DNA from 3 places in the Erwinia pyri genome. Region 1 is predicted to be linked to each of the others. Evidence: predicted binding sites of a transcription regulator. Region 1 holds the regulator's gene; each other region holds the start of a gene.

What was found. Region 1 encodes PurR, which represses purine synthesis genes. Its sites were predicted from a motif close to CANGCAAACGTTTGCNTG; they were not measured.
Region 2: the regulator PurR is predicted to act here: its motif matches at 1,654-1,671, upstream of serA (phosphoglycerate dehydrogenase).
Region 3: the regulator PurR is predicted to act here: its motif matches at 1,458-1,475, upstream of purE (5-(carboxyamino)imidazole ribonucleotide mutase).

Annotation. Positions count from the first base shown of each region.
Region 1 covers NZ_CP132353.1:2,008,547-2,011,822, reverse strand. Annotated here, with positions in the region: gene Q3V30_RS09345 (C40 family peptidase) at 1-334, shown strand, start outside; gene cydH (cytochrome bd-I oxidase subunit CydH) at 373-462, opposite strand; gene purR (HTH-type transcriptional repressor PurR) at 742-1,767, shown strand; gene punR (DNA-binding transcriptional activator PunR) at 1,842-2,756, opposite strand; gene punC (purine nucleoside transporter PunC) at 2,869-3,276, shown strand, end outside.
Region 2 covers NZ_CP132353.1:861,307-864,582, forward strand. Annotated here, with positions in the region: gene Q3V30_RS04060 (LysR family transcriptional regulator ArgP) at 1-616, opposite strand, end outside; gene rpiA (ribose-5-phosphate isomerase RpiA) at 811-1,470, shown strand; gene serA (phosphoglycerate dehydrogenase) at 1,775-3,010, shown strand; gene Q3V30_RS04075 (5-formyltetrahydrofolate cyclo-ligase) at 3,118-3,276, opposite strand, start outside.
Region 3 covers NZ_CP132353.1:3,353,523-3,356,798, reverse strand. Annotated here, with positions in the region: gene purK (5-(carboxyamino)imidazole ribonucleotide synthase) at 1-861, opposite strand, end outside; gene purE (5-(carboxyamino)imidazole ribonucleotide mutase) at 858-1,367, opposite strand; gene Q3V30_RS15910 (UDP-2,3-diacylglucosamine diphosphatase) at 1,512-2,237, opposite strand; gene ppiB (peptidylprolyl isomerase B) at 2,237-2,731, opposite strand; gene Q3V30_RS15900 (hypothetical protein) at 3,076-3,276, shown strand, end outside.

The sequences.
Region 1 (3,276 bases):
CTCACCGAAAACCGGCTTCGACTGTAGCGGACTGGTCTGGTATGCCTATAAAGATCTGGTGAAATTTAAGATCCCCCGCACCGCTAATGAGATGTATCACCTGCGCGATGCCGCCTCAATCAAACGTGATGAGCTGGAAAAAGGGGATCTTGTCTTCTTCCGCATTAATGGCCGCGGCGCTGCCGATCATGTGGGCGTCTATCTGGGTGACGGTAAGTTCATTCAGTCCCCGCGCACCGGCAAGGATATCCAGGTCAGTGCGCTGGGCGAAGATTACTGGCAGCGCCACTATATTGGCGCCCGTCGGATGATGACGCCGAAAACCATTCGTTAAAAGTGATACAGGGGCCAGTTGCCTGGCCCCTGTTCAGACTAGTGCATGATGGCGGTAAAGCTGAACGCCATAATCATCGCCAGTGCGCAAACCGTGGTCAGTAGTGAGAACTTTAAATCGGTATCCATTTTTCTTCCTGAATAGCCCTACAGTTTATGGTGTTACCAATTTTCCCATACTTAGCGGTAAAAATCTCGTTTTCTCTGCTCAGCCTTGTTAGAATTCTTTTTTTGTTGCGCAACGCTCGCTTATCTTCACTGTTCTGCGGGTGACCACTCTTTTCCTTCCTGACGAATCCGACAGCAACATAAAAAAATGATTTAAGACGTCAGGTTTTATTCTTACCAGGCAAACGATTAACAACAGCCTTATCAACATGTTGAGATAAGCGCAGGAGTAGCTAGTTCATGGCAACAATTAAAGATGTGGCAAAACAGGCCGGGGTGTCGACCACCACCGTTTCCCACGTCATCAATAAAACCCGCTTTGTCGCCGAAGAGACGCGGGAGGCCGTCTGGGCTGCAATTAAATCGCTGCACTACTCCCCCAGTGCAGTGGCCCGTAGCCTGAAGGTTAATCACACCAGAACCATTGGTCTGTTAGCCACCTCCAGCGAAGCGCCCTATTTTGCCGAGATTATCGAGGCGGTGGAGAACTGCTGCTTCGCAAAAGGCTATACCCTGATCCTGGGCAATGCCCATAACGATCTGCAAAAGCAGCAGGCCTATCTGTCGATGATGGCGCAAAAGCGCGTGGATGGTCTGCTGGTGATGTGCTCAGAGTATCCCGATCCGCTGATCAGGATGCTGGAAGAGAACCGCAATATCCCGATGGTGGTAATGGACTGGGGCGAGTCCCGCGGTGACTTTACAGATACCGTGCTGGATAACGCTTTTGAGGGCGGCTATCTGGCCGGGCGCTATCTGATCGATCGTGGTCACCGCGATATCGGCGTGATCCCCGGGCAGATGGAGCGCAACACCGGCGGCGGTCGCCATGCCGGCTTCCTGAAAGCGCTAGCTGAAGCCAATATTACGCTGCGAAAAGAGTGGCTGGTGCAGGGTGATTTCGAACCGGAGTCTGGCTATCAGGCGATGCAGCAGATTTTGTCGCAAAAGCAGCGCCCGACGGCGGTCTTTTGTGGCGGTGACGTCATGGCCATGGGCGCAATTTGCGCTGCGGACGAAATGGGCCTGCGGGTCCCGCAGGATATATCGGTGATCGGTTATGATAACGTGCGCAACGCCCGTTACTTTACGCCAGCGCTGACTACCGTCCATCAGCCAAAAGAGCGTTTGGGCGAGACCGCCTTCGATATGCTGCTGGACCGCATCACCAGCAAACGGGAAGATCCGCAGACCATTGAGGTGCATCCTTCACTGATTGAACGTCGCTCGGTCGCCGACGGTCCTTTCCTGGATTACCGCCGCTAAACGACTTGTGCACCTCTCTCCTCCTGCAGCCAGGGGCATACTCTGCCCCTGGCCTGCGCTGTTTACCCGCTTTGTTATTCTTCCTCACGCAGCCATTCGCTGTTCAGCGTATCGCTTTCTCCCAAATAATCGAGTAGCCAGCTCAGCGCCGGTGAAGCCTGCTGTTCAGACCAGCTGACGCAGCAGGGACTGTCGGGAAAAGCGGCAGCAAGCTTAAGCTCGTGCAGCGTGCCCTGTTTCAACAGAGGCCGGGCAAAATGTCCCGGCACCATGCCCACGCAAAGCCCGGCTGACAGACAGTCGAAGGCGCTTTCCCAGTCCGGCACCACCAGCCGCCGCTGGTTATCCAGGGTCCAGGTTGTTCGCTTGGGGAGTGCCCGCGAGGTATCCTCCAGCACCAGCGAAGGCCACTCCCGGATCGCCTCTTCAATGATTACCTGCTCCTTGTGCTGCGCCAGAGGATGATCTGCCGCTACCACACAGCGCCAGTTCAGTGCTCCCATATCGCGAAAGGCAAAACGGCCGCCTACCGGAATAGCCTGAGTCGCCCCGATGGCCACATCAACCCGGCCATCGGCCAGCGCATCCCAGACACCATTGAACACCTCTGGCGAGAGATGCAGCTCCATATCCGGAAAGTGGCGATAGAAGTCCACCACCAGCTGGCGCGTGCGCTGTGGTTTGACTATCCGATCGACGGCAATGTTGATCTGTCCGCGCCAGCCGTTTGCCACCTGCTGACACTGCCGTCGGGTGGCGAGCATTTTTTTGATAACACTACGCCCTTCCTGCACAAATACCCGTCCCGCTTCGGTCAGCACCACATCCCGATGCCGCCGTTCAAACAGGGGAACCGCCAGCCACTCCTCCAGCTGCCGCACTGTATAGCTGATAGCTGAGGGGACCCGATGCAGCTCTGCCGCAGCTGCGGTGAAACTGCCGGAGCGTGCTACGGCATCAACGACTTCCAAAGCGTGTTCTGACCACATAACCTGCCTGCAAATTTTTTGGAGGGAACAGGCAAATATTACCGTTTCACAAGCTGATTGACACGCGATTACACTCTGCGGCGTTCGATTCATTACCCATAAAGAGAAAAAAATGCCTGGAAAAGGATTTATAGTTTACCTCGCGCTGCTCAGCGTTGCGGGTTTCCTCGCCACCGATATGTACCTGCCTGCTTTTATCGCTATGCAACAAGATTTGCAAACCAGCGCGGGCATCATCAGCGCCAGCCTCAGCCTGTTTCTGGCCGGTTTTGCCAGCGGTCAGCTGATCTGGGGGCCGCTGTCCGATCGTATTGGCCGTAAGCCCGTGCTGCTGATGGGCCTGAGCCTGTTTGCCATCAGCTGTGCCGCTATGTGGTGGGTTGAATCTGCTTCCCTGCTGCTGGCGCTTCGATTTGCGCAGGCCATCGGCATCTGTGCCGCCGCAGTGAGCTGGCAGGCGCTGGTGGTTGACCGCTATCCGGCCGCCCAGGCTAACCGCGTCTTTGCCTCTATTATGCCG
Region 2 (3,276 bases), 1.1 Mb from region 1:
GCAAAAATGCCTGATGCATATCATCCAGATGGTCAAACGCCACCGCAGGCGCTTTCAGCAGGGCCGAGCGGGTCACGCCGTTGGGAAAGTAGCGTGCAGCGAACTCTTTCGAGCCGACAAACAGGTAATCCAGCGCGCCGAGCCGATCAACCAGGCAACTTGGCAGCGGCTGCGGCTGAATACTCACTGCCCCAACCACTTCCCCGCGACGCAAGCGCTCCTGGGTACGGCTCTCATCCTCTACCTGCAAATTCAGGCGGACCGGAGAGTCCGTTAACACGGTTTTCAGCGCCGGGAGCAGCCAGGTTGCCAGACTGTCGGCGTTGACCGCCAGCGAGAGCAGCAGAGGCGTGGTTCCGCCGTTTTCATCACCCAGCCACTGCTCTTCCAGCAGCTCGACCTGGTGCAGCAGCGCCAGCAGCTTTTGTCCCTGCTCAGTAGGGCGCGGCGGCACGGTGCGCACCAGCAACGGCTGACCAAACATATTTTCCAGCTGTTTGATCCGCTGGGAAACAGCCGACTGAGTAATACAAAGCTTTTGCGCTGCGCGCTCAAAGCCGCGCTCGCGAATGACGGCATCCAGCGCCTGAAGCGTTCGATAATCCGGGCGTTTCATTGTGGGTATAAACTCTCTTTCAGGTGTGGAAACTGCACTATGCCATAAATTTGTCATTTTCCCCCAGGGCAATAAACACTTTATCGCTTTGTGGGCCCGCTTCCAAACTGCCAACAAATGCCGCGTGAAGGCGGTGATTTCTCTCCCGGTTGTTTTATACTGGCGCCACGATCCCATCGGAATTGAAACTGACCATGACACAGGATGAACTGAAAAAAGCCGTTGGCTGGGCCGCGCTGGACTACGTGACCCCAGGTACCATTGTTGGCGTAGGAACGGGTTCCACTGCCGCGCACTTTATCGATGCCTTAGGCTCCATCAGGCATCAGATTGACGGGGCGGTCTCCAGCTCGGAGGCTTCTACCGAAAAGCTGAAAGCGCTGGGTATTCCGGTCTTCGATCTCAATGAGGTTGATTCTCTCGCTGTCTATGTTGATGGCGCGGATGAGATCAACGGCATGATGCAGATGATCAAAGGCGGCGGCGCGGCCTTAACGCGGGAAAAAATCATCTCTGCCGTTGCGGATAAGTTTGTCTGCATCGCCGATGAATCCAAGCAGGTGGATGTGCTGGGCCGTTTTCCTCTGCCGGTAGAGGTGATCCCTATGGCGCGCAGCTATGTGGCGAGAGAACTGGTCAAGCTGGGTGGCCTGCCGGAATACCGCCAGCATGTGCTGACCGATAACGGCAATATCATCCTCGACGTGCATAACCTGAAGATCCTTGATGCAGTTGCGCTGGAAATTGCCATTAATGCGCTGCCCGGCGTGGTGACGGTGGGGCTGTTTGCGGCGCGTTCAGCCGACGTTGCGCTGATCGGCACGGCCAACGGCGTGAAGACCATACAAAAATGATCTTACCGGCGCCGGACCGGTGCCGGCTATTTTCAGCTAAAAAAACATCTTTTATGACAGCGGTGAAATTTGGTGACTTATGTCACATAACAGACCGCCGCAGGGCAATCCTGCTGATCCTACCGCATGCACCGTGATTATCTGCCGAAATGTACTGCCACTCCCCGTCGCCATGCTACCCGCCAGGTAATCGTTTGTATTGCCGCAGGGCGAAAATTTGATATTTTGACAGAAGGCTAACTTATACCCGGGTTAAGAGAGGGATAAGCTGGCACTTCTGAAGTCTGCTAAATAGGGTCGGGAAATGGCAAAAGTATCACTGGAGAAAGACAAGATTAAGTTCCTGCTGGTGGAAGGCGTCCACCAGAGCGCGGTGGAAAACCTGCGTGCATCAGGGTACACCAACATTGAATTTCACAAGGGTGCGCTGGACAGTGAAGCGCTGAAAGAGTCGATCCGCGATGCGCATTTCATCGGTATCCGTTCGCGTACCAACCTCACTGAAGAGATTTTCGCCGCGGCAGAAAAACTGGTGGCGGTAGGCTGCTTCTGTATCGGCACCAATCAGGTTGACCTGAATGCAGCCGCTAAGCGCGGCGTGCCGGTATTCAACGCGCCATTCTCCAATACCCGATCCGTAGCAGAGCTGGTTATCGGCGAGCTGCTGTTGATGCTGCGCGGCGTGCCGGCAGCCAATGCCAAAGCCCACCGCGGCATCTGGAACAAACTGGCGGTGGGATCTTACGAGGCCCGTGGCAAAAAGCTGGGGATCATCGGTTATGGCCATATCGGCATGCAGCTGGGCGTGCTGGCAGAGAGCCTGGGCATGCACGTGTTCTTCTATGATATTGAGAACAAGCTGCCGCTGGGTAACGCCACCCAGGTTCGCTATCTCTCTGACCTGCTGAACATGAGTGATGTGGTCAGCCTGCACGTGCCGGAAACCCTCTCCACCCAGAACATGATGGGCGCAGAGGAGCTGGCGATGATGAAGCCGGGCGCGCTGCTGATCAACGCCTCTCGCGGCACCGTGGTGGATATCCCCGCGCTGTGTAAAGTGCTGGCGGATAAGCATCTTGCGGGCGCAGCGATCGACGTTTTCCCGGAAGAGCCAGCCACCAACAGCGATCCGTTCAACTCGCCGCTGTGTGAGTTTGATAACGTGATCCTGACGCCGCACATTGGCGGCTCAACGCAGGAAGCGCAGGAGAACATCGGGATTGAAGTAGCCGGTAAGCTGGCGAAATACTCCGATAACGGCTCCACGCTCTCTGCCGTTAACTTCCCGGAAGTTTCGCTGCCGATGCATGGCGACCAGAGCCGCCTGCTGCATATCCATGAGAACCGTCCTGGCGTGCTGACGGCCATCAACAACATCTTTGCTGGTCAGGGCATCAACATCGCCGCCCAGTACCTGCAAACGACCCCGCAGATGGGGTATGTGGTGATCGATATCGACGCGCCGCAGGATGTTGCCAATACCGCGCTGCAGCTGATGAAAGCGATCCCGGGGACTATTCGCGCCCGCCTGCTGTTCTAAGCATGAGCGGCAGAAGCTGAATCTGGCTTTCTGGCTGACATAGCCGCTTTATCCGCGCTGGCAGTAAAGCCCCGACAGATTTTCTGCCGGGGCTTTGTTTTATCTGCTTACCACTGCCAGATATGTGAAGGGGTAATAATGGCTGGCAGCGGCACGTCCCACTCTGCCACCGGCAGCTCATCGACCTGCTGACAGTCATGCGCCAGACCCACCGGCAGACAGCCGTGCTGCTGCCAGTTTTGCAGCGTGCGGTCATAAAAGCCGCC
Region 3 (3,276 bases), 1.3 Mb from region 1:
GCCAATCAGGTTCACCATCACCGATGGGGTACTGACCACCGGCGTCGGTAGCGGCAGGTTCAGAATCGCCCGCAGATGCAGCTCGAACTGGCTGATGGATGCGCCATTCTGTGTCCAGTGGCCGCTGTTATGTACCCGGGGAGCCAGTTCGTTAATCAGCAGCCCTTGCGGCACCACGAAACACTCCATCGCCATCACACCGACATACTGCAGCTCATCCATAATGGCTGACAGCATGGTTTCAGCCTGTTTTTGCCGGGCAGGATCGGGTTCAGGCAACACAACGCTGGTGCGCAGGATCCCCTCCTGATGCAGATTGTGAGTCAGCGGATAAAATACGGTGCTGCCATCGTGGGCGCGGGCGCCAACCAGAGAAACTTCACCTGAGAAATTAATACCCTGTTCAACAATGCACTCGCCGTAACAGTCAGCTGGCAGACTCTCTGTTTCACCAGCCCGTAAACGCCACTGACCCCGGCCATCATAACCCCCTGTACGGCGCTTAACGATCGCCAGCTCGCCCAGGGAGGCAAAGACCTGCGGCCATTCTGCCTTCTCTGCCAGCAGCTGCCAGGGCGCTGTTGCCAGGCCCAGTTGATCAAGGAGCTGCTTTTGCGTCAGCCGGTCGGCCAGACGGGGAAAAATGTCGCGGTTCACAAACGCCGTATGGTTCGCCAATTCGCGCGTCAACGCGGTTTCGGGCCAGCGCTCGATTTCGGCAGTAATCACGCTTTGATGGATTGGCAGCGCTTCCGGCTCAGCGTCCAGCCCGACAGGATAAACAGCGATACCCAGCGGTTCACCCGCCTGGCGCAGCATACGGCCAAGCTGACCATTGCCTAATACGCAAACCGGCTTCATGCTTCCTCCCGCGGGTCCGGGTTATTCAACACTTCATCCGTCTGCGTCTGACGCCAGTTGGCCAGTCGCGAAGAGAGGTCGGCATCATGGATAGCCAGAATTTGCGCCGCCAGTAAAGCGGCATTGGCCGCCCCGGCTTTACCGATGGCCAGCGTGCCCACCGGAATGCCGCGTGGCATCTGCACGATAGAGTAGAGGCTGTCCACGCCGCTCAGTGCCGCACTCTGCACCGGCACGCCCAGCACCGGCACCAGCGTTTTCGCTGCCAGCATGCCCGGTAAATGCGCTGCCCCGCCTGCGCCCGCGATAATCACCTGAATACCGTTATCCGCAGCCTGTTCGGCAAAGCTGAACAGCTTGTCCGGCGTACGGTGTGCTGAAACCACTTCACACTGGAAGGGCACGGCCAGGCTGGTGAGAATGTCCGCGGCAAATTGCATGGTTGCCCAGTCACTTTTGGAACCCATAACAATAGCAATGCGGGCCGGTGCGGCGTTGGATGACATGCGGGTCTGACTCCTGTGATTTGACATACATCATCTGACTGCCCAGGCACTCAGATGGGAAGGGCAAAGAGAATAGCATGACTGTGCAGCAAGGAAAACGTTTGCCCAGGCTTCAGGCGGGCATTTGCCCCATTTTTTTGCCGGTCAGAAAGGGAAGGAAATAAGCGTGGTTTCATGCTCGCTGACGAGGATCATCGAGCCTTCAGTATGCCAGGCACCCAGCACCAGGCGTTTAGCGGGTAGACCGTTTACTTCAAGCTGATGAACGGCAGGACGATGAGTGTGACCGTGAATTAAGGTGTTCACCCGCTGGCGGGCCATCGTCTCTTTTACAGCCTGAGCATTCACATCCATGATGGCACTCGCTTTACTGCTGTTAGCCTCTTTACTGCCCGCACGCATTTTTACCGCAATACGCTGACGGACAAACAGCGGCAGAGCCAGAAACAGCTTTTGCAGCCAGCGCTGCTGCACCTTGCGCCGGAAGCGCTGATAACCTTCATCATCGGTACATAACGTATCGCCGTGCATAATAAGGATCTGTTTATTGTAGAGCGTCACTACCTGCTCTTCCGGCAGCAACGTCATGCCGCTGGCAGCCGCAAAGCGACGACCTATCAGAAAGTCACGATTACCGTGGATAAAGTAGCAGGGGATGTTTTGTTGCTGAAGCTCGCGCAGTGCGGCGGCGATCTCAGCGTGCAGCGGCTCAGGATCGTCATCGCCAATCCAGGCTTCAAACAGGTCGCCGAGGATATAGAGCGCCTCCGCTTTCAGCGCATCGCGGCGTAAAAAAGCAAGAAAACCGGCAGTAATTGCCGGTTCTTCTTTGCACAGATGCAGATCTGCGATAAACAGCGCGTGAGGCATTATTCGCTGACGGTGACTTTCTGGATCACAACGTCATCTTTAGGCACGTCCTGGTGCATGCCGCTACGGCCGGTAGCCACTGCTTTGATTTTCTCAACAACGTCCATGCCTTCAACCACTTCAGCAAACACGCAGTAACCCCAACCCTGCAGGCTTTCGTCGCGGAAGTTCAGGAAGTCGTTGTCTGCCACGTTAATGAAGAACTGCGCGGTAGCGGAGTGAGGCGCCTGAGTGCGCGCCATAGCCAGCGTACCTTTGGTGTTTTTCAGGCCGTTGCTGGCTTCGTTGCGGATCTCTTCTTTGGTTGCTTTCTGGATCATGCCCGGCTCGAAGCCGCCGCCCTGAACCATGAAGCCGTTGATAACACGGTGGAAAATGGTGTTGTCGTAGAAACCTTCACGGCAGTAATCCAGGAAGTTTGCAACTGTAGCTGGCGCTTTGTCATCGAAGGTTTTGATAACGATATCGCCATGATTTGTCTGGAAAGTGACCATATTCTCATCCTGTAAAGGTTGGAGTGGTGAATGGGAAGGCGGTGCCGGCGACCTTGCGATGCCAGCACGCTATTAACAGAGGGCTTTTATATCACAAAATGTGATGACGAGTCAGCACCACTGCATAAAGCTGGCGGGGTCAAAGGCTGATCTCATTCCCTACAGAATAAAGCGCACGCCTGGCTTTATTTGTTTATTAACGCGCTTTGACAAGTGGTTATTTGTTGCGCGGTACAATAAAATGCGGTACACCACGCATTAAAGAAAAAACAGAAGATGCGGCAGGGCTGATGGGGCTAATATTACCTTCATCGCCAAAAGTTAATACCCTGGCAGGAGGATATATGAGCGATCTGTTGCGACGTGGGCTGGGCAAACTGTTAGCTGCGCCCGGGAAAATGATGCAAAACGCTACACGTCAGGATGTGCAGCAATCTGTTGAGAGTAAAATTACCACCGATGCAAACGGCAACGCCTCGTTAAATATGAACAACCGACAGGTGCAGGCTTCTATGCGCGCCCGAATGGAAGAGCTGGCCAGAAAA